2 regions of the Erythrobacter sp. genome follow, and region 2 is predicted to be linked to the other one. Evidence: predicted binding sites of a transcription regulator. Region 2 holds the regulator's gene; the other holds the start of a gene.
What was found. The regulator LexA, encoded in region 2, represses DNA repair genes until DNA is damaged. The targets are predictions, from matches to a motif close to GTTCCNCNCTTGTTCT.

Region 1: the regulator LexA is predicted to act here: its motif matches at 6,022-6,037, upstream of RSE14_RS14490 (deoxyguanosinetriphosphate triphosphohydrolase).

The regions. Positions count from the first base shown of each region.
Region 1 covers NZ_CP136573.1:3,004,913-3,020,656, reverse strand. The annotation lists gene RSE14_RS14520 (TonB-dependent receptor plug domain-containing protein) at 1-514, shown strand, start outside; gene RSE14_RS14515 (TonB-dependent receptor domain-containing protein) at 515-1,288, shown strand; gene RSE14_RS14510 (DUF938 domain-containing protein) at 1,401-2,009, opposite strand; gene RSE14_RS14505 (long-chain-fatty-acid--CoA ligase) at 2,009-3,571, opposite strand; gene RSE14_RS14500 (ABA4-like family protein) at 3,640-4,092, opposite strand; gene RSE14_RS14495 (NAD(P)H-binding protein) at 4,089-4,817, opposite strand; gene RSE14_RS14490 (deoxyguanosinetriphosphate triphosphohydrolase) at 4,810-5,982, opposite strand; gene RSE14_RS14485 (aspartate/glutamate racemase family protein) at 6,352-7,056, opposite strand; gene RSE14_RS14480 (alpha/beta fold hydrolase) at 7,143-8,135, opposite strand; gene RSE14_RS14475 (SO2930 family diheme c-type cytochrome) at 8,132-9,145, opposite strand; gene RSE14_RS14470 (parallel beta-helix domain-containing protein) at 9,142-10,341, opposite strand; gene RSE14_RS14465 (hypothetical protein) at 10,407-10,748, opposite strand; gene RSE14_RS14460 (NAD(P)(+) transhydrogenase (Re/Si-specific) subunit beta) at 10,762-12,222, opposite strand; gene RSE14_RS14455 (NAD(P) transhydrogenase subunit alpha part 2) at 12,225-12,506, opposite strand; gene RSE14_RS14450 (hypothetical protein) at 12,520-13,314, opposite strand; gene RSE14_RS14445 (NAD(P) transhydrogenase subunit alpha) at 13,311-14,432, opposite strand; gene RSE14_RS14440 (hypothetical protein) at 14,445-14,567, opposite strand; gene RSE14_RS14435 (sigma-54-dependent transcriptional regulator) at 14,851-15,744, shown strand, end outside.
Region 2 covers NZ_CP136573.1:609,597-625,340, reverse strand. The annotation lists gene RSE14_RS03150 (hypothetical protein) at 1-543, shown strand, start outside; gene RSE14_RS03145 (sensor histidine kinase) at 540-1,958, shown strand; gene RSE14_RS03140 (hypothetical protein) at 1,962-2,162, opposite strand; gene RSE14_RS03135 (citrate synthase) at 2,175-3,461, opposite strand; gene gltX (glutamate--tRNA ligase) at 3,504-4,955, opposite strand; gene RSE14_RS03125 (ComEC/Rec2 family competence protein) at 5,117-7,276, shown strand; gene lexA (transcriptional repressor LexA) at 7,450-8,133, opposite strand; gene RSE14_RS03115 (molybdopterin molybdotransferase MoeA) at 8,344-9,525, opposite strand; gene moaC (cyclic pyranopterin monophosphate synthase MoaC) at 9,522-9,995, opposite strand; gene trpC (indole-3-glycerol phosphate synthase TrpC) at 10,082-10,876, opposite strand; gene trpD (anthranilate phosphoribosyltransferase) at 10,878-11,870, opposite strand; gene RSE14_RS03095 (anthranilate synthase component II) at 11,867-12,478, opposite strand; gene RSE14_RS03090 (phosphodiester glycosidase family protein) at 12,475-13,323, opposite strand; gene RSE14_RS03085 (alpha/beta fold hydrolase) at 13,320-14,420, opposite strand; gene RSE14_RS03080 (anthranilate synthase component I family protein) at 14,417-15,744, opposite strand, start outside.

The DNA.
Region 1 (15,744 bases), 690 kb from region 2:
CTCGGATATCCGTCTCGATTCCGAATTCTGGCAAGGCGAGCTGAGCGCAGATTGGACGGGTCAGGTCGCACATGGGTGGGTGCTGAAGCTGCTCGGCCTCGGTTCGGTGCAGGCTAGCGAGGTCAGATCGGCCAATGTCATCTCGCAGCCGCCCGCCAGCCCGCCGATAATCAACCGCTTCGCCGCCCAACGCATGCCCATCGAGGCGCTCACGCGCGTTACGATCGGCAAGCTCGAAGGCGGTTTGCGGCCCGAATTCGGGGTGGAGCTGGCCTATAACCGGCTCGATTCCCGCATCGCGCTTGAGGTGGAAGATGCAGGCGGGGTGCGTCCGATCGCGCTGCCTGCATCGGATGTCGCCGTTTCCGAATGGCGCGGCGAGACCTTCGGCAATCTCACCTGGGTGCTCGCCCCCCGCTGGACGCTGGAGGCTGGGATGGCGGCGGAATTCTCGCGGATCACTGTTTCCGGCGATACCAGCGGGCGCAATGAATTCACATTTCTCAAGCCTTAGCTGGCGCTGACCTGGCAGGCTTCGGGATCAGTGCAGCTGCGTGCCGCGATGCGCCGCACTGTCGGCCAACTGGATTTCAACGATTTCGCCGCCTCCGCCAATGCCGAGGATGATCGCTTGCTGGCGGGCAATCCCGATCTCGGCCCCGACCAGACCTGGCGTGCCAGTATAACCGCCGACCTGCGTCTCCCCCGTGGCTTCGCGCTCAATGCGCAAGCCTTCCACGAATGGCGCGCAGACGTGCTCGAACAGGTGATCCTGCCGAGCGGAGTGCCGGGCCTCGCCAATGCCGGTTCGGCGCGGGTGTGGGGGATCGAGACCGAGGCGGCGCTGCCGCTCTCCGGCTTCATCAAGGGCGGACTAATCGAGATCTCGGCCAATTTCCGAGACGCATCTTTCCGCGATCCGATCACCGGAGAAACGCGGGTGGTGACGGGCCTTGCCAATCCCGACATCGCCATCGATTTCCGACAGGATCTGAGCGACGCGCGGATCGCCTGGGGCATGACTTATGAACCCGCGCGGCGCACCAGCACCGTCTTCGCCAACGAGTCGATCATTGACCGACGCGGACGGCGCATCACCGCCTTCGCAGAAACGACGCGGTTCTTCGGGGTCAAGATGCGACTGGAGGCAAGCAACCTGTTCCAGACCCGTTTCCCGCGCGACCGCCAGCTTTTCGCATCCGACCGCAGTGGGGCCTTCATCGGAACCGAGGTGCTGGACCGGGAGCGCGGCGAGTTTGTGACCTTCACGATTTCGGACCAGTTCTGATACTGACACGGCTCCCGCCGAGTCCTTCCCGAAGGCCGATATGGGGTCGATCGCCGAACGGCAGCTTTTTTCGCGTCCACAAAAAGCGGACACTGCGAGGCCGTTCCATGCTCTACGGCGAACGCTTTCTGTAGACGAGCGTCAGGTTGTTGGCTGGCATTTCGTACCGGCTGGAGCGCTCGAAACCATGCTCCGATGCAACGCGATCTAGATCCTCAAGGCGGCGCAGGCCCCAAGCGGGGTTGCGCGACTTGAGGCTGGCATCGAAGTCGAGATTGGAGGGCGCGGTTTCCACGCCTGCCTCGATATAGGGGCCATAGAGCACCAGCGGGCCGCCGCTCGCCCCCAGCACCCGCGCCGCGCCTGCAAACAGGCCAAGGGTCGCCTCCCACGGGCTGATGTGGACCATGTTGATGCACACCACCGCGTCAGCCTGCTCGATCGGCCAGCTTTCGGGTGCGGCGGCATCGAGCATCAGCGGGGCGGCGAGATTGCGGCCCGCGTAATCCTCCCGGTAGGCCGCGATCGAGGCCAGCGCCTCGGCTGAAGGATCACTCGGCTGCCAGCGGAGCGCGGGGAAATGGCCCGCGAAGAACACCGCGTGCTCGCCCGTCCCCGCCGCGATCTCAAGCACCGCGCCCTGCGTCGGCAATTCACGCGCCAGCACATCGGCAATCGCTGCGCGGTTGCGCAGGGTGGCAGGCGCGTGCTGCTTCGCCATCAGGAGACCTGCCGCTCCTGCCCTTCCCAATAGGGTGCGCGCAATTCGCGGCGCAGGATCTTGCCAGAGGCGTTGCGCGGCATCAGCGGGATGACCTCGACGCTCTTGGGCGCCTTGAAGGCCGCGATCCGCTCGCGCGCCCAGGCGATGACGTCGGCCTCGTCCACTTCCATGCCCGGCTTGGCGACGACACAGGCCTTCACCTCCTCGCCCCACTTGGCGCTCGGCACGCCGATCACCGCGACCTCGGCGATGGCGGGGTGGCCGTAGATCGCGCTCTCCACCTCTGCGGGATAGACGTTCTCGCCGCCCGAGATGATCATGTCCTTGATGCGGTCCTGGATGTAGACATAGCCGTCCTCGTCCATCACGCCCGCATCGCCGGTGTGGAGCCAGCCGTCGGGATCGATGGTCTTGGCGGTGGCTTCGGGCAGCTTCCAGTAGCCCGCGGTGTTGGAGGGCGAGCGGATGCAGACCTCGCCGATATCGCCGCGCGGCACCTCTTTGTTGTCGCTCCCGCGCACTTCGATCTCGACGCCCGGGCAGGCCTTGCCCGCCGAGCGCATGCGCTGGTTGCCTTCGAGGGAGTGATCCTCGGGCGGGAGGATCGAGATCGTGCCGCTGGTTTCGGTCATGCCGTAGGCTTGCAGGAACTTGGTGGTGGGCATGGTGCGCACCGCTTCCTTGAGCAATTCCAAGGGCATGGGCGCAGCGCCATACATCAGATATTTGAGGTTGGAGAAATCCGTGGTCGCCGCGCGCGGGTGCTGGACCACCATCTGCAAGGCGGCCGGCACGATGAACATATGGGTCGCGCCTGCCTCGATCGCTTCGAGCACGCCGACGGGGGAGAATTCCGCCTGCACGAGGCTCCTCACCCCGCTCGCCACCGCGATATTCACCAGCCCCGTCCCGCCAATATGCGCGCAGGGCATGGCGACGAGCATGCAGTCACCCGGCTCGTAGAACTGCCAGTCGAGCCCTGCCGCAACCCCCGCATTGCGCAGGCCCAGCAGATTGGTGTTCGACAGCATCGCCCCTTTGGGATTGCCCGTGGTGCCCGAGGTGTAGAGCTGGAGCACCGGATCATGCGGGCCGGGCGGGGTATAGTCAGCAGGCTCGAAGCCCGCCGCTGCGGTGCGCGCGGCCTCGGCCTCGATCACTTCGGGATTGGCCGGAACATCGCCCGCCACCTGATGCGCCGTCTCGACGAAATCGGCATCGGCAAACAGCAGCTTCGCGTCGGTATCGGTGAGGATATAGGCAATCTCGCGCGGGGCGAGGCGCCAGCCGATTGGCACCATCACCGCCCCCATGCGGGCCGCTGCGATATAGAGCAGGAAGTAGATATCGCGGTTCTTGCCGAGCCACGCCACCCGGTCCCCCGCAGCAATGCCGCGCGCCTGCATCAGCGCGATCAGCCGCCGCGTCAGATCATCGGCCTCGGCATAGGTGGTGACCCGCCCCTCCTGATCGAAGGCGTGTCCATCAGGCCGCTCCTTCGCCCAGAAGTGCATGATCGCATCGAAGGTCTGATGATCGTGAAAGGCGTTACGTGCCATGGCCGTGCTCTCTCCCAAAAGCGTTTGCGAGAGTTAAGCGGAAGCGGCCGCGCCGGTCTACCTGCGATTTAGCGAAACCGGCCCTGTTTGCGCGCGGCAGGCTCGCGGATCAGCAGCCACAGGCCCAGCCCCAGCGGCCCGGCCATGAAGGTCGCGAACAGCACCGGCGCCTGGATGAAACGCGAGATGTTCTTCGCATCGCCATCGCGCGCGATCCACAGGCCGACGAACAGATCGAAGGCGAGATAATGCGTCCAGCCGATCGTCACCCCCGGATCGCTGGCGAAGATCGAACGCACGCCCGCAATCGTGGTGAAATCCGCGCCACCGCCCTGCGGTTTGGGGATGAGGCCCGAGAGCAGCCCGATCAGCCCGGTCGCATAGATCAGGCACAGCAGGCCCACGCCCAGATAGAGCACGCCCGAAAGCAGCGCCGGCCAGCGCGGCAGGAATATCAGCCCCACCCACGCGATCAGCGCGAGCAGATTGACCATGGAGAACACCGCGTTCCAGTCGATCATGCCTCTTCCCCCGTCTCGCGCACCCGCCGCCATTCGCGCGCGGCGCGGCGCATCGCCTCGTTATCATGGGTAAAGCGCCCGCCTGCCCGCCGCAGCGCAAGGCCCAATGCCGCCTCGGCCACCAGCGCGGCATCGATCGAGCGGAACCGTTCCCACTTGCCCGACAGCAGCGGATCGATCAGCGGCGCAGCGATGATCGCGGCGCGCTCGGCAAAGCGCAGGTCGTACACCCGCTCGCCGCGCAGCAGGCCGGGATGGAGAATGTCGAGCCGCTTGAAACCCACACGCGAGACGGCGTCTTCGGCCTCGCCCTTCACCCGCATGTAGAAGCTCTTGGAGCGCGCATCGGCCCCCGCCGCGCTCACCAGCACCATGTTGGGCACGCCCGCCGCCTTGGCCGCCTCGGCCGTTTTCAGCACCAGATCGAAATCGACCGCGCGGAAGGCCGATTGATCGCCGCCCGCCTTCTTCATCGTCGTGCCCAGCGCACAGATCAGCGCGCGCGGGCGCACGGCTTCGAGCACCTCGGCCCATTTGTCCGGCTCGGCGACGAACATTTCCATCCGCGCACCCGGCGGCAGCGGCGCCTCGCGCCGGGCAATGCCGAGAATGCGCGCCTCGTCTCCAAGGCTCGCGATTGCGATCACCTTGCGCCCGACAAGACCGGTCGCGCCGACCAGCGCGACGCGAACGGGCCCCCGCGCCAAAGACCGCGCGTCAGACATTGATCAGCCCCGCCGGCCGTTCGCCATAGATCGCGGTGCAGGCCTGCATCGCAAAGCGATCGCTCATCCCCGCGATGAAATCGGCGATCACCCGCGCGCGGCCCGGATCGGCGGCGGGCAGGCGCGCCTGCCAGTCCTCGGGCATCAGCCTGGTGTCCTGCGCATAGGCCGCAAACAGCCGGGCGACGACATCGCGCGCGCGCTCTGCCGCAGCCACTTGCTCGGGGTGGTAATAGAGCCGTTCATACATGAAGGACTTGAGGCGCCGCTCCTGCGCGGCCATCGCGGGCGAGAAGCCGGCCAACTGCCGCCCGGCCTCGCGCACTTCGGCGACCGAGCGCAGGCCCTTCACCTGTTCTCGCGTATGTTCGAGCACATCGTTCACCATCAGCCCGATCGAATCCCGCACCATCTCGCGCAGCAGGCGCTCGCGCGGGGCATTGGGGAAGCGCTTTTCGACCGCACGCCACTGGTCCGCGACGAAATCGAGGGTGAGCAGGTCATCGAGTTCGAGAAACCCTGCGCGCAACCCGTCGTCGATGTCGTGATTGTCATAGGCAATATCATCCGCCACCGCCGCCACCTGCGCCTCAAGCGAGGGCCATGTGCCGAGCATCAGCGGGAAGGCCTCGTCGAGCTCCGCCAGCGCCCAGTTCGGCGCGATCACCGGGCCGTTGTGCTTGGCGAGGCCCTCGAGCAGATCCCATGTGAGATTGAGCCCGTCATGCTGGGGATAGGGACACTCGATCCGCATCACCGTGCGCAGCGCCTGGGCATTGTGATCGAACCCGCCGTGGCGCGTCATCGCTTCGGAGAGCGCCGCCTCGCCTGCATGACCGAAAGGCGGGTGGCCGAGATCATGCGAGAGGCACAGGGCCTCGGTCAGATCCTCGTCCAGCCCCAGCGCGCGGGCAATCACGCGGCCGATCTGCGCGACTTCAAGGCTGTGGGTGAGGCGGGTGCGATAGTGATCGCCCAAGGGCGCGATGAAGACCTGCGTCTTGGCCTTCAGCCGCCGGAAGCTCATCGAATGGATGATGCGGTCGCGGTCACGCTGGAAGGCGCTGCGCGGCCCGCGCTGTTCGCCGGACGCGGCGGAGGATTCTCGCCCGAATTCTCTGGGGCCATGGGCGTCAGGATCGGCGGCGTAGGGGGCGCGGGTCATCTCACAAGCGCTTAGGTGAGGACAGGAAAGCGCTCAACCGGAACACAGCGGGAACCCTGCACAAAGGGGCGGATGAACAGCGGCTGGAAGCGGGGAGATATGGGGCCGCCTACCGGTGTTGGGGGGGAAGGTGAGGCGGCCCCAAGGGCCTGTCGGTGCGACCCGAAGACCCGGAACCGCCATCGCTTGTCGCTCTGACAAATTCCGAGCGTGCCCCTAACGTCAACGTTAAGGGGTTGCACCCCTTGCAACCCGGCCATGCGCCGGAACGTTTCAGTTTAAGGACGAGCCGGTAATTCATGCACTTTCCGGCAACGTTGTATCATTTCAATCACAGGGATCCGGCGGGATCCGGCTGTCCGGGCGCGCTCAGTGGACCCCTTCCTGATCGAGAATCCAGTTCGCCGCCGCCTCGCAATGGATGCGGGTGCTGTCGAACACCGGCAGGACATTGGCATCGACATCGACCACCAGATCAAGTTCGGTGCAGGCGAGCACAATCGCCCGCGCCCCGTCCTGCGCCATGTTGGTGATGATGGTCTTCATCTGGCGCTGCGCCTCGCGGGTGACCTTGCCCACCATCAGCTCGTCATAGATGATCTTGTCGAGCATCTCGACGAAGGCCATCTCCGGCGGCAGCAGATCGATCCCGTGGGCGACGAGACGCTTGCGATAGAAGCTCTCGGTCATGACGTTGCGGGTGCCGATCAGGGCGGCATTGGTGTGGCCGGCACGCTTGATCGCCATGCCGACATATTCGGCGATGTGGAGGATGGGGATGTTCACCGCCGCCGCGACATCATCATAGAGGCGGTGCATCGAATTGGCGCCGATGATCAGCGCTTCGGCCCCTGCCCCTTCCAGCCGCCTTGCGCTTTCGGTGAGCACAATCGCGGCGCGCTGCCAGTCACGCTCTTCGCGCAGGGCATAGAGCTGGGCGAAATCGAGGCTTTCGATGAGGAGCGGAGCAGACGCCATCGGGGCGGCGCGTTTCTGGACGATGCGGTTGATCCGGTCATAATACATGGCGGTCGACACCCAGCTCATGCCGCCGATGATCCCGAGTTTGCGCAAATCCGCGTCCCCTTTTTATGTGCAGGTGCGAAGAGGTGTAGCGAGGTTTTTTCCCTCGCGTCCATAGGCCCGCAAAACGGTGCGTCTTACCGCGCGGGCAGACTGCCGGAATGGGCCGCGAGCCACGGCGTGAGATCGCCCAGCGTCGCCTCCACCGCCTCTTCCTGCGGCAGGTGGCCGATCCTGGGATAGACCACCAGTTTGCTGCCCGGGATGGTCTTTTCGAGCCAGTATCCCGCCTCGACCGGGATCACGCGGTCCTCCTCGCCCCACAGGATCAGGGTCGGCACCTTGACCGCGGCAATGTCCTGCGCAGCGAGCGGGTCATAGGGCTGGCTGAAGCGCGTGAGCGTCGCCCGCCGGTTGCCGGGATAGCGCAGCATTTCCCAGTAGCGATCCACCGCCGCCTCGCTCGCCACCGACTTCACCGATACGCTCTGTTCGAGGCTCTGCTGGATGAGGAAGCGCGGGGTGATCTGCTCGGCAATGCGATTGAGGCCCGGCATGCGCGCGATGGTGAAGCCGATATTGCCGCCGCCCTTCTTCTCCTCTTTCTTGTCGCTCGCGACCTTGAGCATCGGCCCGCCGCTGCCGTCGACCAGCACGAGGCCCGTCAGCCGCTCGGGATGGGCGATGGCATAGGCAAGCGCGTGCTTGCCCCCCATCGAATTGCCGCCGATCACGAAGCGCTCAAGGCCCAGCTTGTCCGCCACCGCGCCGATATCGGCGACGAAATTGGCGGTGGAGTAATCATCCTGCGGATCAGGCCCGGTGAGGCCATGGCCGACCTGATCGAAGCGGATCACGCGGTATTGGCCCTTCAATGCCTCCACCCACGGCTGCCAGGTGTGGAGATCGGCATTGGAGCCGTGGAGCAGGATGATCGCGGGCGCGTCTTTGGGCCCCTCGTCGCGCAGGTGGACAGTCACCCCGCCGCCGATCTCCACGAATTGCGACGGGGGAGCGCCGTATTTCGCGCGCATCTCCGCGACATCCGTGTCGGGCGTGCGCAACACGAGGAAGGCAATCAGGAGGATGCCGAAAAGCGCTAAACCTGCGCGCACAAGCCACTTTTTCATTTCATCTCCGCAATCCAGCGCCGCACCACTGCCACGCCATCCTTGTCGACGCTCGATTTGCCGAGTTCGGGCATGGCGATGCCCGGCTCGGCGCTGTCCATCCGGTAGAGCAGGATCGAGGCGTCGGGCGCGCCCGGCACGACCGAGAAATCATGTCCGCCAGCCCCGCGGCCCGCCGCGACCGGGCGCTTGGCGATGCCGATCGCGTGCGCGTCCTGCTGCTCCCAGCGCAGATCGAGGCCCGAATTGGACGCGCCCCCGCCCGGCTGGTGGCAATGGGCGCAGTTCACATCGAGATAGGCGCGCGCCAGCGGCGCAGCGGGGCCGGTCGCATGGGTGCGCCAGTCGGGCAGACGATTGCCGCCCGCAATGTCGCCCGCCAGCACGCCCTTGGCGCTCATGTCGCCCAGCCAATCGGCGGAGAGATTGCGCGCCTTGGGGCCGATCGGGATCACCGCGCCGTCCTTGGAATGGCAGGTCTTGCACTGGTTCTTGTTAGGGATGGCATAGGAGATCGCCTCCCCCGCCGGTGTGGTGAGGTCGACCCGCCCGCCCGCCAGCGCCAGTGTCGCGTCGGTCTGCTCGATGTTCCAGCGATAGGGCAGCGCCACCCAGCCTTCCGCGCGGTGGAGCAGCACGCGGGTCTCGATCAGGCGGCGCTCGGCCCCTTCGCCAAAGGCAAAGGTCTTGATGATCGCCGCGCCGACCGGAAAGCGCAGCAGGCCCTCCCCGTCGGCGGCAAGCTGCGTGCCTGCGGGCAGGTAGATGAAGCGCAGCTTCTCCGCCCCGTCCGACCACAGCGGGGTGTTGAGCGCGTAAGGGTGAACCCGCGCGCCCGGATCCTGCCTGCGCCCATCCTGAAAGAAGGCATATTCGCTTAAGGATTTGGGAAAACCCGAGCCCATAATCGCCGCATCATTGACCGGCGCCGGCTCCAGCACCGTCGCATCGGCCAGCGCCGCGCCAAAGGTGGCGCAAGCGAGCGCAAGGAGGCCGAGGCCGCGCTTCACTTCAGCCGCGCCTCCAGCTCGGCGGGCGCGCCGACATCGGGGAAGGCCCAGCTTTCCAGCGGGGTCAGCTCCAGCGGCCCGGGCTGGGCTTCGGCAAGGCTCTGGCCAGGCTTCGAGAGGTTGAGCGTCCAGCCCGTCACCCCCTCGGCAATCCTGAGGCCGGTGTCCTCGTCCTCCTTGATGCCGTCCCAGAGCACCGGCGGCAGCGCTCCGCCGAAAGCGGCAAGCAGCGCCTCCTTGCCATCAAGCTGCGGATCATCCCCCCCGCGCCCGAAGGCGTTGGGCCCGACGATCACGTTGCGGGCATAGGGGTTGTAGCGCGGATCCTCGAAGAGCTGGACATAGGCCACCACCATCACGTGGGCGGTGGGGTTGTTGTCGAAGGCGTTGTCCTCGATCAGCACGCCGTCATTGGCCATCACCAGCACGCCGGTGCCACGCCTGACGCTGGCGACGATATTGCCCGGAGGCGCGAAGTTGGGCGTGTCGTTATCGGACACCACATTGCCGCGCAGGATCACATTGCCCCCGCCCATGACGGGCAGACCGGGCAGGTCGAACACCAAGAGGCCGCCGGTATTGCGTGTGGCGACATTGCCCGTGACCAGCGCGTTGCGGCTGTTCTCGATCTCGATCCCGGCGACGTTGAACTTGGCGATATTGCCCTGAACCGTGATGTCGCGGCTCTGGCCGACATAGATCCCCGCATCCGATGCGCCCGAGACGATCGAGCCCTGCACCAGCACGCCGGTGCTTTCGACAGGATAGATGCCATAGGCGCCGTTGGTAGCCTTCGGCCCGCCAGTCCATTCGACCCGGATGGCATGATAGACGATATTGTCTGCGCCCTTGGACTTGATCCCGTCGCCCTTGGGGTTCTCAACCGCGAAATCGCGCAAGGTGACATTGTCGCTTGTGACGAGAAGCCCCTCGCCCGCGCCCGCCTGGGTGGTGAAGTCGAGCACCGACTTGTCCATGCCCGCCCCGCGCACTGTCACCCCGTCGACATCGAGGCTGAGCCCGTCGGTCAGCGCAAAGCGACCCTCGCCCAGTTCGATCACATCGCCGGGCGCGGCCAGAATCAGCGCCTCCTGCAAGCGCTGGCCTGCGCCCTCGCCCGCCTCGACGCGGTGGGTTTCGGCAGCCAGCGGCGCGGTGCTCGCGAGCAAGGCGGCGGCAAAAGCGATGCGGTTCATGATGTTCTCCCTCTCCGCTGCGCAGTGTGGCGCATTGGGGGGAGAAAAGGCAAGCGCGGAGCTTCTTACCCCAAACCGATGGCGCACAGCCCCGCGCTCGTGGTCAGCACGGCGACCGCCTCGCCGTCGCCCACGCGCCGCAGCCGCTTGATCATCTCGCCAAGGCCCTCGGCATTCTCCGGCTCGCCTTCCTGCGGGGCCATGCCTTGCCGCAGCTTCCACAGCTGGCCGAGCGTCAGGCGCTCCACCATCCGGTCGGCCATGCACTCGGCGCGGTTCTCGCCGAGGCCCGAGGCCACCAGCGAGCCCTTGACCTGCCAGGCGACCAGCGGATCGGCAAGGCCCGAGGCCAGCGCTCCGCCCGCCAGTCCGGCCAGCACGACAATCCAGAGCAGCAGCTTCTTCATTGCAGCGTGGCCCTTAATCGAGCGACTTGACGATTTCCTCGACCATCTTCTTCGCGTCGGCGAGGAGCATGACGGTCTGGTTCATGTAGAACACGTCGTTATCGACCCCGGCATAGCCCACGCCGCCCATCGAGCGCTTGATGAAGAACACCTGCTTAGCCTTGTCGACGTCGAACACCGGCATCCCGTAGATGGGGCTGGACTTGTCGGTCTTGGCGGCCGGGTTCACCACGTCGTTCGCGCCGATGATGAAGGCGACGTCGCACTGGGCGAATTCGGAGTTGATGTCTTCGAGTTCGAACACCTCGTCATAAGGCACCGAAGCCTCGGCCAGCAGCACGTTCATGTGCCCGGGCATACGGCCGGCGACGGGGTGGATGGCATACTTCACCTCCACGCCCTTTTCCTTGAGCTTGTCGCCCATTTCCCTGAGCGCGTGCTGGGCCTGGGCGACCGCCATCCCGTAGCCGGGGATGATGATGACCTTCTCGGCCTGTTCGAGCATGTAGGCCGCGTCTTCAGCCGAGCCCTGCTTGTAGGGCCGCTGTTCGCGCGCGCCGCCAGCACCGCCGCCAGCGCCCGCGTCGGCACCAAAGCCGCCCGCGATCACCGAGATGAAGCTGCGGTTCATCGCGCGGCACATGATGTAGCTGAGGATCGCCCCCGAGGAGCCGACCAGCGCGCCGGTGATGATCATCGCGCTGTTGCCCAGCGTGAAGCCCATCGCCGCCGCCGCCCAGCCCGAATAGGAGTTGAGCATCGACACCACGACCGGCATGTCCGCCCCGCCGATCGGGATGATCAGCAGGAAGCCGATGATGAAGGCGAGCACGGCGACCGCGATGACCATCCAGCCCTCGCCCGCCCCGCCAGCCGGCGAGATGGTGTAGGCGGCAATCAGCCCGAGGATCGCGGCCAGCGTGCCGAGGTTGATGACATGGCGGCCCGGCAGCATGATCGGCGAACCGCTCATCCGGCCCGAAAGCTTGAGGAAGGCGATGATCGAACCCGAGAAGGTGATCGCCCCGATGGCGATGCCAAGGCCGAGTTCGACGCGGCTCACGGCAAGGATCTGCCCGGCTGCGTCAACGATCCCGAAGGACTGCGGATCGAGCCACGCGCCAAGGCCGACGACCACGGCCGCGAGACCCACGAGGCTGTGGAAGCCCGCGACGAGTTCCGGCATCGCGGTCATCGCGATGCGGCGGGCGACAACCACGCCGATCGCGCCGCCGATGCCGACCGCGATCAGGATTTCGACGATGTTGGCGATGTTGTGGGTGACAAGCGTCGTACCCACTGCCAGCGCCATGCCGATCATGCCGTTGCGGTTGCCGGTGCGCGAGGTGGCGGGGCTCGAAAGCCCGCGCAGCGCGAGGATGAAGAACACGCCCGAAACGAGGTAGGCGAGCATCGCCCATGCCGGGGTGCCGCCTTCACCGGATGCGGCTGCGGAAAGCAGGGAGAAGTCCATGCTCACTTCTCCTTCTTCTTGTACATCGCGAGCATGCGCTCGGTCACGGCGAAGCCGCCGAAGATGTTGATGCTGGCGAGCACCACCCCGAACAGGCCGAGATATTTGGCGATCGGGCTGGCGGCTTCCGCCGACGCGATCAGCGCGCCGACGATGATCACCGAGGAGATCGCGTTGGTCACCGCCATCAGCGGAGTGTGAAGCGCCGGGGTCACCGACCAGACGACGTAATAGCCCACGAAGCAGGCCAAGACGAAGATCGACAGGATAGAGATAAAGTCCATGGGCTCGCTCTGGTTAGCGCAGCAGGAACGCGGCATTGCGCTTGGGCTGCGTCAATTCGTAGGTGACCTGGCCCGGGCCCGCCGCCGTCGCGGTGAGCTTCAGGCCGAAGAATTCGACAAAGTTCTGGGTTTCGGCGGGAAACAGATCGAACTGCCGCCCGTAAGTCAGCGTGGCAGAGCCGAGCGGCGCGCCGTTGGGCTTGATGACGCTAAGGCCGATATAGACCCGGCAGCGCAGGCGCGGCTTGGTCTTCTTGTCGATCTCCTTGCACTTCTGCGAGGAGACGACCCATTCGAGCTTGCCTTCCATCCCGGTGCGCTCGGCCTTGGCATATTTGCCGCCGGTCAGCGCCAGACGCTCGCCCGACACCGACTGCAAGGGGTTGAAGAAGCCCTGCTTGTCGCCCTGCCGGAAGAAATACTTGTCGAAGGTGCCGCCCTGGTTCTCGTCAACGAAGCACAGGTGCCGGTCCGCGCCCCAGGCCATGATCGCAGCGCCCGCGGCCAGCTTGGGCGGGAAGATCGCGCAGGCCCCGCCGCGCACGAAGGCAAGGCCGATCAGCTGCGTGCCCGCAGGCGCGGCGATGCGGCCATTGTCCTGAAACACGTCCTCCGACAGCGTGAACATCTCCATCGGAAGCATGTTCACGCCATAGAGCCGGCCCTGGAATTCATGCGCCACCGGCGCCGGAGCGGCCTCGGCCTTGTACTCGTCCATCGTCCAGAACGGCAGCAGCAACTGCGCCTGGGCCGCAGCCGGCATGAACGCCGCGAGCACTGCGGCGAGATACCACTTGAGGAGCTTCACCCCGCCAGCCGTTCGTTGACGACCTTGCCGCCCTGCGTCAGCCGGATCGCGCCGCCGATTTCATCGTCGAGCACGGGCTTGCCGGCTTCCTTGTCCCAGAAGGCGCTGAGGAAATTGTAGTGGTTGCGCGCAAACAGCGCCGAAGCGTCAGCGGGCAGGTGCGCAGGCGTGTTCGAGAAGCCGATGATGAACACGCCGTGCTTCACCACGACTTCATCCGCCACCGAACCTTCGACATTCCCGCCCTGCGCCACCGCGAGATCGAAGATCACACTGCCCGGCTTCATCGTCGCGATCTGCGCATCGGTGATCAGGCGCGGCGCAGCGCGGCCCGGGATCAGCGCGGTGGTGATGACGATGTCCTGCTTGGCGATGTGCGAGCTCACCAGTTCGGCCTGCGCCTTCTGGTATTCCTCGCTCATTTCCGTGGCATAGCCGCCCGAGCCTTCGCCTTCGATCCCGGCGACATTCTCGACGAAGATCGGCTTGGCACCCAGCGACTGGATCTGTTCCTTGGTGGCCGAGCGCACATCCGTGGCCGAAACCTGTGCGCCCAGACGCCGCGCCGTCGCGATCGCCTGAAGCCCCGCCACGCCCACACCCATGATGAAGGCGCGCGCGGCCTGCACCGTGCCGGCCGCCGTCATCATCATCGGGAAAGCGCGGCCATATTGCGCCGCTGCCGCCAGCACCGCCTTGTATCCGGCAAGGTTCGACTGCGAGGATAAGACGTCCATCGACTGCGCGCGGGTGATGCGCGGCATGAACTCCATGCTCAGCGCCTCAAGGCCGGCGGCCGCATAGGCATCCACCACATCGCGCTTGGCAAAGGGATCGAACAGCGCGGCGACCCATGCGCCGGGCTTTGCGCCCTTGAGCAGCGCCACATCGGGCGCCTGAATGCCGAGGATGATATCGGCATCCTTCACCGTGGCCGCAGCATCCCCTACGCTCGCGCCTACCTCTTCATAGGCGGCATCGGTGATCGAGGAGATGGCCCCCGCTCCCGCCTCGACCGCGACCGCCAGCCCGAGGGCGGCGAACTTCTTGGCCGTTTCCGGCGTCACAGCAACGCGGGTTTCCCCGGCGGCGCGTTCCTTGAGGATGGCGATCTTCACTGGCAGGCGCGCTTAGTTCGCGATCGCCGCGACAACCGCGAAGGCGATCAGCGCGATCACCGGCACGGCCCACTTCAGCGTGGCCATGAACCCGCCATAGGTTTCGTTGGCCTTATCCATGTCGTGAACAGTCATTTTCTCTTCCCCTTGGGTTCCTGAACACCGCAGGCGGCAATTGGTTGCCACAAATCTGGCGGCATAGATTTTTCTGCCTGCCCCCGTATCGAAGCAGAGCCGTGCGCTCAAGTCACCTTTAATGGCAGGATGCGTCTCTCCCCAGCCCGCAGCGCCTGCCGCCGATGTGTCCCGCGCCGGGACGGTCTTAATCCCGTCTTTACCCGCACGTCCTATGACCGAGCCGTGTCACCGGGGACAGGCCCCGGCGAAGGAAAGGCGAGCGGCAAGGCGAATGGCGGAGATGGATAGCCACCCCGAAGCGCACAGCGATGCGCGAATCGTGATGCTGATCGACGACGAGCCGGCCCAGTCGCGGCTGATCTCGGCGATTGCAGCGCGCGAGGGCTGGCGCACGATCGTCGCTCCCGATGCCGAAACCGCGATTGCCGTACTGGGCACGCGCGAAGGGATGCAGCTTTCCGCCATCCTGCTCGATCAATGGGTGCCGGGCGATGATGCCTGCGCGCTGATTGCCGAATTGAAATCCCGCCGCCCCGCGCTCCCCATCCTGATGCTCACCACCAGCGCCTCGCCGCTGCTCGCGGTCGAAGCGATGCGGGCGGGCGCGAGCGACTATCTGGTCAAGCCTGTCTCGCCCGACCGGCTGATGGAAGCCCTGCGCTCTGTCACCACCCGCGAGACCCCGCGCGACGAGCTTGCCCCGCTGACCGAGAAAATGTCGGCCAGCCTCGATTTCGATGCGATGATCGGCACCGCCCCGCAATTCCGCACCGCGCTGGCGCAGGCCGCCAAGGCCGCGCGCGGCCAGGGCCATGTACTGATCGAAGGCGAAAGCGGCACGGGCAAGGAAATGCTGATGCGCGCGATGCATGGCGCATCCCCGCGCGCCAAGGATCCGCTGCGGATCATCAACCTTGCCTCGATCCCCACCGGCTCGATCGAATCGGTGCTGTTCGGGCACGAACCCGGCAGCTTCCCCGGCGCTTTCGATCGCCAGATCGGCGCCTTCCAGCATTGCGACGGCGGCACGCTGATCCTCGACGAGATCGACCGGCTCACCCCGGCGCTCCAGCAGCGCCTGTGCGAAGCGCTGGTGAGCGGCATCATCCGCCCCGTGGGCGCAAGCTACGGCTTCCGCGTCGATGTGCGCCTGCTCGTCACCAGCAATGCCGGG
Region 2 (15,744 bases):
GTGCTGAGCCCGCTGCTTCAGGAGCTGATCGCTGCCGAAGATCCGCTGGTGGCCGAGCTTGCCATGAACACGCTCGCGGCACAGTCACGCTTCATCCAGAGCCAGCGCCGGATGGAGCTGCCGCTCTCCGAGCTTCCGGCCGAACTGTTCCACGCGCTCACCGCGCGCCATCTGGGGCAGGGCGACGCGGCGCGGCGGCTGCACGAGACCTATGATGAAGGCGCGAGCCGCCTCGGTCTGCTGGCCCGGCTTGTCTCGGCCATGCGGCGCGGCGCGATTGCGGCGCTGGCGCTCGACCATGCGGGCCTCGCGCTGTTTGCCAGCGCGGTGGCGGCGCTGGGCCGCGAGGAGCGCGAGGATGCCGTGCTCGCCTGTCAGGAAGGGCAGGGGGCAAGGCTCGCGCTGATGCTGCGCAGTGCCGGAATGTCGCCCGAGAATATCGCCCGTATCTTCCCGCTGGTCGATCCCGCTTCCCGTGCACCGCAGGGACTGGAGGACATTGCGCCCGAGCGTGCACGGCTGTTGCTGGGCCTGACGGCATGAATACGATGGATCGCCGCGATACCCTGCTTGGCGCCCGCGGGGTGACCGATGCGCGCGACTGGCTGCTCAATGCCGACGAGCCGCTCGCCGAATTGCAGGCGCGCTGCGGCGGGCGAGTGCCGGGGCCGCTGGCGATCCCCGAACTGCTCGATCTGGTGCGTCAGACCCGCCGCATGGGGCTGAAGATCGCGCGCGAATTCTCCGCCTTCGATGGCGAGGCGATGGTCTCCGGCTTTGCCCGCATCCACCCGGCGCGTTCGGGCGAGGATGACGGCAAGACCGGGTGTGAGGTGCTGGTCGAGAATTGGCAGCGCAGCCTTCCGCCTGCAACCGAGGGCCGCGCCTATGCCGAAAGGCTCGATGCGATCGACCGCGCCGCAGCCGAAGTCAGCGCGCGGCTCGATGCCCGCCAGCGCCTTCAGGTGCTGAGCGCGCTCGCGCCCGATGCGATGGAGCTTCAGGCGGCGGGCATGGCAGCGGCCGGGCAGGTGTGGAGCGAGCTGGTCGAATTGCAGGGCATCGCCCACCACCAGCCGCTGCACTGGCGGCTGCTCGACGGGGCGCTGTGCCGCTTTGCCGGATCGCGGCGCGAATGGCGTGTGCGGCTGATCCCGCTCGGCCCCGATGCGCAGAACCCGGCAGGCTTCGAACTCCTGCTGATCGCTGACGAACCGCTCGCCCCCGGTGCGCATCAGCCTGCCGCGCCCGAGGGTGAGGCCAGCGCAACGCGCCTGATCGGTAGCGCGCTTGCACCGGTGCTGCGCCAGCCCGTGGCGCGGATCATCGCCAATGCCGAAACCATCCGCGCGCGGCTCGCCGGGCCCTTGCGCGATGAATATTCCGACTATGCCGGCACCATCGCCAGCGCAGGGCAGCACCTTGCCGCAATGCTCGGCGACCTCGCCGATCTCGAAGTGGTGGAGACCCCGGGCTTTTCGACCGCGCGCGAGAAGGTCGATCTGGCCGATGCGGCGGCGCGTGCGGCAGGCATTCTCGGCGTGCGGGCGCAGAACCGCGAGATCCGGCTCGTGACACATGGGGAGCCGGGCGCGGCGCTGGCCAACGCCGAATTCCGCCGCGTGCTGCAGATCCTCATCAACCTCATCGGCAATGCGATCGCCTATTCGCCTGCGGGCAGCACGGTGACGATCACCGCGGCGCCGGCGGGCGAAGGACGCGTCTGCGTGAGCGTTGCCGACGAAGGCCCCGGTATCACGCCCGAACAGGCCGAACATATCTTCGACAAGTTCGAACGCCTCGGTCGCGACAGCGACGGCGGCAAGGACAAGGGTTCCGGCCTCGGCCTCTACATCTCGCGCCGCCTGGCCGAGGCGATGGAGGGCGAACTGTTGGTCGGCGCGGCAGAGAGCGGCGGGGCGTTGTTCACGCTGGAGTTGCCAGCTTTCGCAGTCTGAAAATCAGCCGCGCGGGCGGCGAAAGGCCCACCACAGCATCACGGCCCCGAAACCTGCGGTAATCGCGCCGTTGCGCGCCCATGTGCTGTCGGCGAGCATGAAGCTGTCGGCGGGCCAGTTCAGCAAGCCGAGGCCCTGAAGGGTCCAGATGGTGCCCATGGCCAGCAGGAACATGCCTGCGGCCTTGAGCACCGTCCGGAACATATCGTTTCTGGCTTACCGTGCCGAGAGCGGCACGTAGTCGCGCTGCGTCGGGCCGGTGTAGAGCTGGCGCGGACGCCCGATCTTCTGGCCGGGGTCGCTGATCATCTCGTTCCACTGCGCCACCCAGCCCACGGTGCGGGCGAGGGCAAACAGCGCGGTGAACATCGTGGTCGGGAAGCCGATCGCCGAGAGGATGATCCCCGAGTAGAAGTCGACGTTGGGGAACAGCTTCTTCTCGATGAAATAGGGATCATTCAGCGCGATTTCTTCGAGCCGCAGTGCGGTCTCGAACAGCGGATCATTGACCTTGAGCGCATCGAACACCTCGCGCACGGTCTTCTGCATCACCGTCGCGCGCGGATCGTAGTTCTTGTACACGCGGTGGCCGAAGCCCATCAGGCGGAACGGATCGTTCTTGTCCTTGGCCCGCTCGATATAGTGCGGGATCTTGTCGGGCGTGCCGATTTCCTTGAGCATGTTGAGCGCGGCTTCGTTCGCGCCGCCATGCGCCGGGCCCCAAAGACAGGCGATGCCCGCCGCGATGCAGGCAAACGGGTTTGCGCCCGAGGAGCCGGCAAGACGCACGGTCGAGGTCGAGGCGTTCTGCTCGTGATCGGCGTGGAGGATGAAGATGCGGTCCATCGCCCGTTCGACCGCCGGGATCACCTCATAGGGCTCGGCCGGCACACCGAAGGTCATGCGCAGGAAGTTGCCGGTGTAGCTCAGCGAGTTGTCCGGATAGATGAAGGGCTGGCCGACCGAATATTTGTAGGCCATCGCCGCAATCGTCGGCATCTTCGCGATCAGGCGGTGCGAGGCAATCATGCGCTGCTGCGGATCGGAGATGTCGGTGCTGTCGTGGTAGAAGGCCGACAGCGCGCCCACCACGCCGCACATGATCGCCATCGGGTGCGCGTCGCGGCGGAAACCGCGATAGAAGGTCATCAGCTGCTCGTGCAGCATGGTGTGACGGGTGATCGTATGGGTGAAATCGTCGAGCGCCGTCTTGCTCGGCAGTTCGCCGTTCAGAAGCAGGTAGCTCACTTCCATGAAGCTCGAATCCTCGGCCAGCTGGCCGATCGGATAGCCGCGGTGCAGCAGCACCCCTTCGTCACCATCGATATAGGTCAGCGCGCTTTCGCAGCTCGCGGTCGAGGTGAAGCCGGGGTCGAAAGTGAAGGCACCCGTCTGCGCGTAGAGCTTGCGGATGTCGATGACATCGGGGCCGGTGCTGCCTTCGAGCACGGGATACTCATAGGTCTTGCCGCCCAGTTCGAGCTTCGCCAGCTTGTCTGCCAAGGTCTGTCTCCTGTCCAATTAACCCCTCCCTTGCACCCTCTTCTACGCCGCCTGGGCGTCAAGCCGTGCAAGGGCCTCGTCCCGGCCCAGAAGGACCAGAACATCAAAAATCCCGGGTGATGTGGTCGTCCCGGTCAGCGCAGCACGCATTGGCTGCGCCAGCTTGCCGAGGCCCAATCCAAGCTCCTCCGCAAGCGCCTTCGTAGTGGCTTCGAGCGCTTCGCTTGTCCAGTCGTTTTCGGCCCTCAGGCGCTCGTAAATCTGACCTAAAATCACCGGCGCATCGCCTTCGAGCAGATGGGCGGCCTTTTCGGTGATGGCGAGCGGGCGCTTGGCGAAGAGGAAAGCTGCGCCTTCAACCACTTCGTTGAGGTTCTTGGCGCGCACCTTGAGCACCGGCATGGCCTGCGTCAGCAGCGCCTCGTCAGCCCCTTCGCCGATCCGGGCGGCGACCAATGCGGCGAGGCGCGCATCATCGGCCTCGCGCAGGTAGTGGCCGTTCAGATGTTCGAGCTTCTTGATGTCGAAGCGCGACGGGCTCTTGCCCACGCCATCGAGATCGAACAGCGCGATGGCTTCCTCGCGGGTGATTTCCTCGCGGTCGCCATGGCCCCAGCCCAGACGCAGCAGATAGTTGAACAGCGCTTCGGGCAGGATGCCGAATTCGTCGCGATAGGCCTCCACGCCCAGCGCCCCGTGGCGCTTGGAGAGCTTGGCCCCGTCCGCGCCGTGGATCAGCGGAATATGGGCATAGACCGGATCGGGCCAATTGGCGCCGCCGGTTTCTTTGGCGATGGCGTTCATCGCGCGAATGATCGGCAGCTGGCGGAAGGCGTTGTTCAGGTGATCATCGCCGCGGATCACGTGGGTCACGCCCATGTCGTGATCGTCCACCACCACCGCGAGCATATAGGTCGGCGTGCCGTCGGCCCGCAGGATGATGTAGTCGTCGAGTTCCTCGTTCTTCACCGTCACCGCGCCCTGCACGCGGTCGTGGATCGTGGTCTCGCCTTCGTTCGGGGTCTTGAGCCGGATGGTGAAGGGCGCGCCTTCCGGAGCCTCGGCCGGATCGCGGTCACGCCAGCGACCGTCATAGCGCAGCGGCTTCTTGTTGGCGCGCTGCTCCTCGCGCATGGCTTCGAGTTCTTCGGGCGTGGCGAAGCACTTGTAGGCATGGCCCGCCTTGAGCAGCTGCCATGCGACTTCGGCGTGGCGCTCGGCCCGGTCGGACTGGAACAGCGGGGGCGCGTCGTAATCGAGGCCCATCCACTCGAGACCCTCGATGATCGCGTCGATCGCTTCCTGGGTGCTGCGCTTGCGGTCGGTATCCTCGATCCGCAGCAGGGTGCGGCCGCCATGGTGGCGGGCGTAGAGCCAGTTGAACAGCGCGGTGCGCGCCCCGCCGATATGCAGGAAGCCGGTGGGCGAGGGCGCAAAGCGGGTCACCACCTCGCCGCTCCCGGACTCGCTCGTCACGCTGCTTTCGCTTGCCATGGCCTGTCAATTCCTGTTCACTTTGAGCGGCTTGGCAATGGATTGCCCGGTCACAGGACAAGCCGATGCGCGATGTGCCGATCATTCCGATGGGAGACACCCCCGGCAGCACGCCTGACGGGAGCGGTGTTCCGGCGCGCCCTTGGCAAAGCGCGCGGCCAATGTCCAGCACTCGCACGGGTGGAAATGGCTCCGGAGGCAAGGGCCTTGGCAGCGCTGTGGCGGCAAGGGCGGAGCGCTTTCTGGCCGAGGCAGGGTTTGACCGCGCGCCGTGGCTGACGGTGATCTTCATGGCCGGGATCCTCGCATGGTTCGCCCTGCCGACGCCGCTGGCATGGCTGGCGGCGCTCGCGGGCGGGGCCGGACTGGCGCTTGCCGCATGGCGGATCTGGCCGGCGGGGAGCGCGGGCGAGGATGCCCATGTCCACCTGGGTCAGGCGCTGATCGCTGCGGGGCTGGTGTTCGCGGCCGGCATTGCGGTGATCTGGGCGCGCTCGGAGATGGTCGGCACGCCGCCGCTCGCGCAGCCGGGCATGGCGTTGCTGCACGGCCATGTGCTGGAGCGCGAGGACCAGCCCGCCGAGGGGCGCATCCGTCTGACGCTGGCGGTGCGCGATGCGGCAAGCAGCTCGGCTTACAAGGTGCGGATCAACGTGCCGCTCGACAAGCTAGGCAATGCGCCGATTGCCGAAGGCGCGGTTGTGCGGCTGCGCGCGAGGCTGATGCCGCCCGCCGCACCGATGCTGCCGGGGAGTTATAACTTCGCGCGCGCTGCCTGGTTTCAGGGACTTGCGGCAACCGGCAGTGCAATCGGCCCGGTCGAAGTCGTCAGGCCCGCTGCCACCAGCGGCGGCACGGCGAGCGTGCAGCGCGCCTTGGCGAACCATGTGCGGGGGCGGGTCGAGGGCTCGGCGGGCGCCATCGCGGCGGCCTTTGCCAGCGGTGACCGGGGAAGCATCAGCACGGCCGACGAGATCGCGATGCGCGATTCGGGGCTCACCCACCTCCTCTCGATCAGCGGGCTGCACGTGAGCGCGGTGATCGCAGCGGCCTATTTCGTGGTGATGCGCCTCCTCGCCCTGTGGCCTGCGCTGACCTTGAGAGTGCGCCTGCCGATCGTGGCGGCGAGTGCGGGGGCGATGGCGGGGATCGGCTACACGCTCCTCACCGGCGCCGAGGTGCCGACCGTGCGCAGCTGTGTGGGCGCAATGCTGGTGCTCGGCGCGCTGGTGCTGGGGCGCGATGCCCTGTCCTTGCGCATGCTGGCGGTGGCGGGCGGCTTCGTTCTGGTGCTGTGGCCCGAAAGCGCGATCGGGCCGAGCTTCCAGATGAGCTTTGCGGCGGTGCTTTCGATCATCGCCTTCTCGACCAGTGCGCCGGCCTGCGCTTTCCTTGCCGCGCGTGACGAGCCGTGGTGGGCGCATGGCTTGCGGCGGGCGGCGATGCTGTTTGCGACCGGCATGGTGATCGAACTCGCGCTGATGCCGATCGTGCTGTTCCACTTCCACCGCGCAGGGCTTTACGGGGCGGTCGCCAATGTCGTGGCGATCCCGCTGGTGACCTTCGTCTCGATGCCGCTGATCGCGCTGGGGCTGGCGTTTGATCTGGTGGGGGCAGGCGCGCCCTTCTGGTGGGCGACCGAGCGCTCGCTCGATCTGCTCCTGTGGATCGCCCATGTCACCGCCAGCCAACCGGGGGCGGTCAGGCTGATGCCGCAGATCGGGATGGGGGCCGTGGCGCTGTTTGCGGGCGGGGGCCTGTGGCTTGCGCTGTGGAGCGGACGGGCGCGGCTCTGGGGCTTTGCGCCGGTGGCGCTGGCCAGCGTGCTGGTGCTGCTCACCCCTGTGCCCGATGTGCTGGTGGCGGGCGATGGCAAGCAGGTGGGGATCACCATCGCGGGCGCTGATGGAGAGCGGCATCTGCTCTCCTTGAGAGACAGCCGCTCGTCCTACGCGCGGGACAATCTGATCGAGCTGGCGGGCGTCAAGGCCGATCCCGTGCCGCTCGCCGAGTGGGAGGGCGCGCGCTGTTCCACGTCCTTCTGCACGCTGGTGCTGGAGCGGGGCGGGCGGGATTGGGTGATCCTGATGGCCCGGACCCGTGACCGGATCGAGGAGCGTTCTCTCGCGGCGGCTTGCGGCAAGGCCGATATCGTCATTGCCGATCGCTCGCTGCCGCGTTTGTGCCGGCCGCGCTGGCTCAAGGCGGACCGCCGGATGCTGTACCAGACGGGCGGCCTTGCGATCCATCTGGCCGATCAAAGGATCGAAACCGTGGCCCAGAGAGAGGGCCGTCATGGCTGGTGGCAGGCGGCCGAGTGAGGCCGGAAAACCCGCTTCAGGCGGGGGTCAAGTGCCGCTCATCGGGGGGTCATCTCGGGGTCAACTGGGGGTCAAATGCGGTCAAGGCCGCCCTTGGGAACCCTCAAAAGCGGCCTTGAAAACACATAAGTCATTGATTTTGAATAATCGGACGAAAAATCCGCCCGGAAAAATCAGTGATAGCGGCGCAAAAGCCCGGCGAGCTTGCCCTGCACCTGCACTTCATCGGGGCGGTAGTACTGCGGATCATAGGCCGCATTGGCCGGATCGAGCCGCACCTGGCCGCCTTCCTTGCGCAGATATTTGAGCGTCGCTTCCTCGCCGCGCACCAGCGCCACCACGATCTCGCCGTCGCGCGCGCTATCCGTGCGGCGCACCAGCGCAAAATCGCCGTCGAAGATGCCGGCTTCGATCATCGAATCGCCCGAAACCTCGAGCGCATAATGCTCGCCCGGGCCAAGCAGGGCGGCAGGGACGGGGAGGGTCGACTGCCCTTCCAATGCCTCGATCGGCGCGCCGGCAGCAATGCGGCCATGCAAGGGCAGTTCGATCACGTCATTGGCAGGCTCGGGCTGAGCAGCGCGCGGCGCAGGCATGGGCACGACATTGTCGCTGGCCGCAGAGCCACGCGAAGGCGTCGTGTCGCCCGGCTCCCGGATCACTTCGAGCGCACGCGCCCGGTTGGGCAGTCGGCGCAGGAAGCCGCGTTCTTCCAATGCGGAAATCAGCCGGTGCACGCCCGACTTGCTCTTCAGATCGAGCGCTTCCTTCATTTCTTCGAAACTGGGCGAGATGCCGGTTTCTTCCAGCCGCTGCTGGATGAAGACGATCAGCTCGCGCTGCTTTGCGGTCAGCATTGCTCCAAACTCCTGTGGTCGCACTCACGACGCGCCCGTCAGGCCCGCCGTGCCATCCCTTGCGTGCGCCAAGAGGCACCAGCCCCTTTTCAAGAAGGCATCAGGTGCGTTGCCTGCACTCGTCGTTCCGCCATTAAGGTGAACGAACAAGGAACAATTAGGCAACCATGGAACGCGAGTCAAGCGCGCTGGACAGCGAAGCCCAGCGGTTCAGCCAATCCGGAGCGGAAACACCCGCAAAGCCTCACCCGCCGCAGCCGCAGGCGCATGGGCCGCGCGGTCGATCAGGCAATCGGCCGCAGCCAGCGCGCTGAGGGCCGAAGAATCCTGCGAACCGGCAAGCCGCACTGCGCCGCCTTCGATCACCGCGCGCAGGAATTCGCGGCGCGGACCGATCGCGGGCAGGGGCTCGCCCGCCTGCATGGTCAGCGCGGCGGGCAGGGGCGCAACATCGCCTTGCAGCGCGCGCACCAGCGGCAGGGCAAAGAGGAAGGCGGTGACGAAGCTAGATACCGGATTGCCCGGCAGGCCGAGGATCACCTGCGTGCCCCGTGTGGCCACCAGCAGCGGCTTGCCGGGCTTGATCGCCACGCGCCAGAAGGCGGTCTCGGCGCCCCAATTGGCGAGTGCGGGCTTGATCAGATCATGATCGCCGACCGATGCGCCGCCCGAGGTGACGAGCACATCGGCCCCCTCGGCTCGTGCCAGCGCGGCTTCCAATGCGGCCATATCGTCGCCCACCGGGCCGAGCCGCAGCACCTCGCAGCCCAAGGGCGCGAGCATGGCGGCAATCATCGCACCATTGCTGGCGGGGATCTGGTGGGGGAGGCAGTTTGCGGGATCGACGCTGAGCTCGTCCCCGCTATCGAGCACGGCCACGCGCACGGGGCGGGTGACGCTCACGGACCCATGCCCGCCTGACAGCGCCAGCGCGATGCGACCTGCGTTGAGGCGCGTGCCGCGGGGGAGCAGCAGATCACCGCCATGAAAATCAAACCCGCGCAGGCGGATATGGCGACCGGTGGGTGGCACTTCGCTGGCGGTAACCATGCCGTCTGTGACGCGCGCATCTTCCTGAAGCAGCACACGGGTGCCGCCCTCTGGCACATTGGCGCCGGTCGAGATGCGCACGCATTCCTGCGGAGCGATGACGCCCGCAAAGGGCGCGCCCGCGCGGCTTTCGCCCACCAGCGCCCACGGCCCGTCGCTCGGCCCCAGCGCATAGCCGTCCATCGCGGAAAGATCGGCGGGGGGCTGGGTGCGGGTTGCGTGGAGGTCTTGAGCCAGCACCCGCCCGAGTGCGGCTTCGGTGGTGATGGTTTCTGCGGGAAGCACGGGGGCGAGCGCCAGCAGGCGGGCCTGCGCTTCCTCCAGTGCCAGCGGCGGGTTCAAATTGCGGCTTTCCAGTCGCCCGACTTGCCGCCGGACTTGGCGATCAGGCGCACCTCAGAAATGACCATGCCCTTGTCGAGTGCTTTTGCCATGTCGTAGATTGTGAGGAGTGCGACGGAAACGGCTGTCATCGCTTCCATTTCGACGCCCGTCTTGCCTGTCAGCGAGGCCGTGGCCGTGGCCCGGATCGCGCCCTCTTCGTAATCGAAGTCGATATTCACCGCTTCCAGCCCGAGCGGGTGGCACAGCGGGATCAGCTCGCCCGTGCGCTTGGCCGCCATGATCCCGGCGATGCGCGCCGTGCCCAGCACGTCGCCCTTGGGGGCATTGCCGGCGCGGATGGCTTCGAGCACCTCTGCCGACATGGTGATCCACCCGCTGGCGACCGCGCGGCGGGCCGTGGCCGCCTTGCCGCCGACATCGACCATGTGGGCCGAACCATCTTCGCCGAGGTGGGTGAGCTTGTTCATTCGTCCCCTCTAGCCGTTCGTGTCGAGCGAAGTCGAGACACCCCGCACAGGCCTCTCGACTGCGCTCGAGGCGAACGGGTGCCGTGCTATTCTGTCCCCAGCAGCGCGCGCGTGGCACTCGCAATATCGTCAGCGCGCATCAGGCTCTCGCCCACAAGGAAGGTGCGCACGCCGCAGGCTTCGAGACGCTGGCAATCGCTGTGGGAATTGATCCCGCTTTCGCCCACCAGCAGCGTGCCTTGCGGCGCGAGCGGGGCGAGGCGTTCGGTGGTGGCGAGGCTGGTGGTGAAGGTCTTGAGATCGCGGTTGTTGACCCCGATCAGGCGCGACTGGAGGACGCGCGCGGCGCGCTCCATCTCGGCCTCGTCATGCACTTCGACCAGCACGTCCATGCCATATTGGCGCGCTGCGGCTTCGATTTCGGCCATCCGGCTGTCCTCCAGCGCGGCGACGATGATCAGGATCGCGTCGGCTCCGAGGCTGCGGGCTTCGAGGCATTGCCACGGATCGACCATGAAGTCCTTGCGCAGCACCGGTAGCTTGCAGGCGGCGCGTGCGGCGACGAGGTAATCCTCGTGGCCCTGAAAATAGGGCGCGTCGGTGAGCACCGAGAGGCAGGCGGCGCCGCCCGCTTCATAGGCGGCGGCATGATCGGCCGGGCGGAAATCGGCGCGGATCAGGCCTTTGGAGGGGCTCGCCTTCTTGATCTCGGCAATCAGGGCATAGGAGCCGCCCGTGGCCCGCGCACGCAGCGCAGCCTCGAACCCGCGCGGGGCCGTTTGCGCGGCAGCGGCGGCTTCGAGCGCGGCGGTGGTGGTGGCGGCCTTGCGGACGGCGACTTCTTCGCGCTTGGTGGCGCAGATTTCTTCGAGCTTGTTCATGTCACTTTGCCATGGCGATCCAGCGCAGGAGGAGATCGAGCGCCTTGCCGGAATCGAGCGCCTCTGCGGCCATTGCGGCGCGTTCGGGCCAGCTTTCGCCGCGTCCCGCCACGGTGAGCGCGCCAGCGGCATTGAACAGCACCGCGTCCCGGTATGGCCCGGGGGTGCCGATCAGCAGCGCCTTCAGCGCCGAGGCATTATATTTCGCGTCATCGCCCCTGATCGCGGTGATCGGGGCGTGGGGCAGGCCCGCTGCCGAGGCGTCGATGCGCTCCATCGTGAAGGCATTGCCCGTCACCACAGCGACTTCATTGCCGCCTGCAAGGCTCAATTCGTCGAGCCCCTCGTCCCCCGAGACGATCAGTGACTTGCCCGTGCCGAGCCGTGCCATGGCGCCGGCATAGATCGGGACATATGCGGGGCGCGCGATGCCGATCAACTGGCTTGTCACCTTGGCCGGGTTGGAGAGCGGGCCCATCAGGTTGAAGATCGTGCGCTGGCCGATCCGCACCCGGATGGGCTGGATGCGCGCCATGGCGGGGTGATGGTTCTTGGCGAAAAGGAAGCAGATGCCGATTTCGGCCAGCGTCTTTTCCGCCGTGCGTCCGGCTGCGTCCATGTCGAGGCCGAGGGCCTCCAGCGTGTCCGCCGCGCCTGCCTTTGACGATGCCGCGCGGTTGCCGTGCTTGGCCACTGGTACTCCGCAGGCCGCGACGACGAGGCTGACGGCGGTCGAGACATTGAGCGTGTGGTGCCCGTCGCCCCCCGTGCCGCAGACGTCGATTGCGCCTTCGGGGGCATCGATGGGGATCAGCCTTGCGCGCAAGGCCCGCGCCGCGCCGGCGATCTCGTCAGACGTCTCGCCGCGCGCGGAGAGCGCTACGAGGAAGTCGGCGATCTCCGTTTCGGAAGGGCTGCCGTCGAGCAGCACGCCGAAAGCGGCTTCGGCCTCCGTCTCGCTGAGCGGCGTGGTGATGTCGGGCAGGGCGCTCATGCCGAGAGCCTTGCCGGCATCACCGGCTCCAGCCCGCACAGACGGACGAAATTGGCGAGGAGCGCGTGGCCATGCTCGGTGGCGATGCTTTCGGGGTGGAACTGCACCGAATGGATCGGGAGGGTCGCGTGGCGGAAGCCCATGACGCTCGGATGATCGGCCCCCGGCGTCTCGGCATGGGCGTTTGCGACCAGCTCAGCGGGCACATCCACCACTTCAAGGCTGTGATATCGCGTGGCGATGAAGGGGCTGGGGAGGCCTTGGAACACCCCGGTCCCGTCATGGGTGACAGGCGAGGTCTTGCCGTGCATCAATCCGCCGCGCTGCACCGTGCCGCCGAAATGCTGGCCGATCGCCTGATGACCGAGACACACGCCCATCAGCGGCTTGCCCGCATCGGCACAGGCAGCGACCAGATCCAAGCTGATCCCCGCTTGCGTAGGCGTGCAGGGGCCGGGCGAGATGAGGAAGCCCGCCGCATTGGTCCGCAGCGCTTGCGAAGCGGTCAGCGCGTCATTGCGCTCGACGCGCACCTCGGCCCCCAGCTCCATCAGGTAATGGACGAGGTTGAAGGTGAAGCTGTCGTAATTGTCGATGACGAGAATCATTCCGGCGTCTTACCCTCTTGCTTCGTCACAACAATGATCGGACCCACGCGGCCCTTGTCCATGCGGCCCCTCGCCGGGTCCCACAGGCTGGAGATCGCCCCGTCGAGATAGAGCGCGTTCTTCACCTGGAGTTCGTCACGGAAGAAGCGCGCCAACTGCCCGAAGCTTACCGGCGCATCGGAAATCACGAAATGCGCCCTTCCGCTGGCATCCACGCCCACGCCGTTGCGCACTGCCTTGGAAGGGCCATCGTCCTGGATCTCGGGGTGGAGTTTGCCGTCCACCAGCAGCATCGGCCCGGACTGGGTGCCGAAAGCCGGCCGGTCACCCACGGTCTCGAAGAAGGTGTTGCTGCCCAGCACGCGCCATGCGCCGCCAGAGCCGAAGAACACCCCGTTGGGCTTCATGTAGAAATTGCCGCCACCTTCCTTGGCCCCATCCCCGCGATCCAGCTCCTTCAGCCGCTCGCCGCCCTCGACATAGTAGCCAATGGGTTTGAGGTCATCGCCATACATCCCGCCATTGATGGCAAAGGCGATGCCGCCCGCGTCAACGCTTTTTGCGAAGGCGCTGATCGAGCCGAAAGGCTGCTTGTCCGGGCCTACGTTGGCCATGTCGATCCGATGCTTTGCCGGATCGGCGGTGCAGACCGTGAGCGGCACTACCTCGAAGGTCACCGAACGACAGGCCGATTCCGCCTGGGCAGTCGGCTCGGGCGAGGGGCTGGCGCTCTCGGCCGGATTGGCTCCGTCCAAGCGGCTGCGCACCACGGGCTCGCCCGCAGGCGCTTCCGAACAGGCGGCAAGAACCAGCACGGCGGAGAGGGCGAAAAGCGCCGACCTCACGGATGTTCCTCCATGAAGCGCAGCAAATGTTCCATCCACAATTGCGGGCGACTGTGCGAGCCGTGACCAAAGGTCTCCGCGCTCGCCGGAATCAGCACGAAGCGCGCGTTCGGCATCCGTTTTGCCAGCGCCTCGGGTTCGCCAAGCCCCTCGGGATTGATGAAATCATCGGCCGAATTGATCCACAGCACCGGCGCGGTGATCTCTCCAAGGCGCGGGGCCGGGTTGTAATTGCGCGAGGCATCATACTGGTAGATCGTGTCATTGGGATCGGCCGCGCGCGCCAGCAGGCGTGCCTTGCTCGCCGCGAGCAGGCTTTGCGCGGCCTCCAGCGTCGGGGCTTCGGCCTGCATGCGGTAGGGATTGCTGCCCGCGATCAGCGACATGTTGGCAAAGGTTTCCTGACCCTGCTTCAAGGCCGCAGGATCGGCGTAATTGCCGCCCGCGTAAGCCGGATCATTGCGGAAGCCGTCGATCACGATCTGGCGGAACATCCGGTTGCGTCCCGCAATCGGGATCGCATTGCAGGCGAGCGGCACGTAGCGGCGCACGAAACCGGGGTACATCGGCCCCCACACGAAGGACTGCATGCAGCCCATCGAGGTGCCGATGATCATGTCGAGCCGCGCAATGCCGAAGCCTTCGGTCAGCATCCGGTGCTGGGCGCGCACCATGTCGTCATAGTCGTAACGCGGGAAGGCGAGGCGCAGCCCGTCGCTCGGCTTGCTGCTCTTGCCGTGGCCGAGGCTGCTGGGCGAGATGACGAACATCCTGGTGATGTCGAGCGGGGCTCCGCGCGCAAACATCAGGTCGCCGAAATGGGGCTGGAGCAGCGAGGTGGCATCGCCGCCCGTGCCGTGGAGCAGCATCACCGCATTGACGATCTCGCCCGCCGCATTGCGGCGCGGGGTCCCCAGCGTGAGGGCGTGCATGGTGATCTCGGGAAGGGTCTCGCCCGTGCCGAAGCGGAAATCCTTGAGCGCAATGCTGTGCTCTTTCGCCTGTGCGCGCCAGTCCTCGGCGCGGAGCGCTTGGCCCGGCAGAGCGAGCGCGAGCACCAGCATCAGCGCCAGCGAACGGATGGCGGCAGCGATCATTGGCCATACCCCGGCTCGCCTGCGACCCGCGCTGCCTCGCGCGCGGCGGCGATCAGCGCACCGGCCTTGGCGCGGCATTCGGCGAGTTCGTAATCGGGATTTGAGTCCGCGACGATCCCTGCGCCCGCCTGCACATGCATCACCCCGTCCTTCACCACCGCGGTGCGCAGCACGATGCAGCTATCAAGGCTGCCGTCGGGCGCGAAATAGCCGACGCCGCCGGCATAGGCGCCACGGGTTTCCGGTTCGAGGCTCGCGATGATCTCGCAGGCGCGGATCTTGGGCGCGCCCGAGACGGTGCCTGCCGGGAAGCCCGCAAACAGCGCATCGAGCGCGTCCTTCGATGTGTCGAGCTCGCCCACCACATTGCTGACGATGTGCATCACGTGGCTGTAGCGCTCGATGGTGAAGCTGTCGGTGACCTCCACCGTGCCTGCCGCCGCGACGCGTCCGACATCATTGCGCCCGAGATCGAGCAGCATCAGGTGCTCGGCCCGCTCCTTGGGATCGGCCAGCAGGGAGGCTTCGTTGGCGATGTCCTCTTCGCGCGTGGCCCCGCGAGGACGGGTTCCGGCGATAGGTCGGATGGTGACTTCGCCTTCTCTCACCCGCACGAGGATTTCCGGGCTGGAGCCGACCAGCGCGAAGCCGGGCAGATCGAGGAAATAGAGGAAGGGTGAGGGGTTCACCCGCCGCAGCGCGCGGTAGAGCGCCAGCGGGGGGAGCGGGAAGGGGCAGGTGAAGCGCTGCGCCAGCACCACCTGAAATATGTCGCCTGCGAGAATGTAGTCCTTCGCCGCCAGCGCCATCGCCTTGTAGTCATCGGGCGCGATCACCGGCGAAAGATCGGGCAGGGTATCGGGCAGGGCAGCGGTGTCTGCCGCCGGAATGGCGGTGCCAAGCTGGGAGAGGGCGGCATCGATGCGCTCGCCCGCGCGTTCAACCGCCGCTTCCGGGTCAGCCGCTTCCCAGATCGGCGCGATGGCGAACAGCGCATTGGTGAGCCCGTCGAACACCAGGATCACTGTAGGGCGCACGAACAGCATGTCGGGCAGTTGGAGCGGACTGTCGGGCGCGCGCGGCAGGGTCTCGACAAGGCCGATGGTCTCGTAGCCGAGATAGCCCACGAGGCAGGCGAGCGCGGGCGGCAGGCCTTCGGGCATGGGATCGATACGACAGGTCGCGGCAAGATCGCGCAGCGCGGTGAGCGCATTGCCTTCGCACGGGGCAAAGGCTTCGCGGTCGAGCTTCCAGTCGCGGTTGATCTCGGCGCTCTCGCCGCTCGCACGGAACACCAGATCGGGATCGAGCCCGAGCAGCGAGT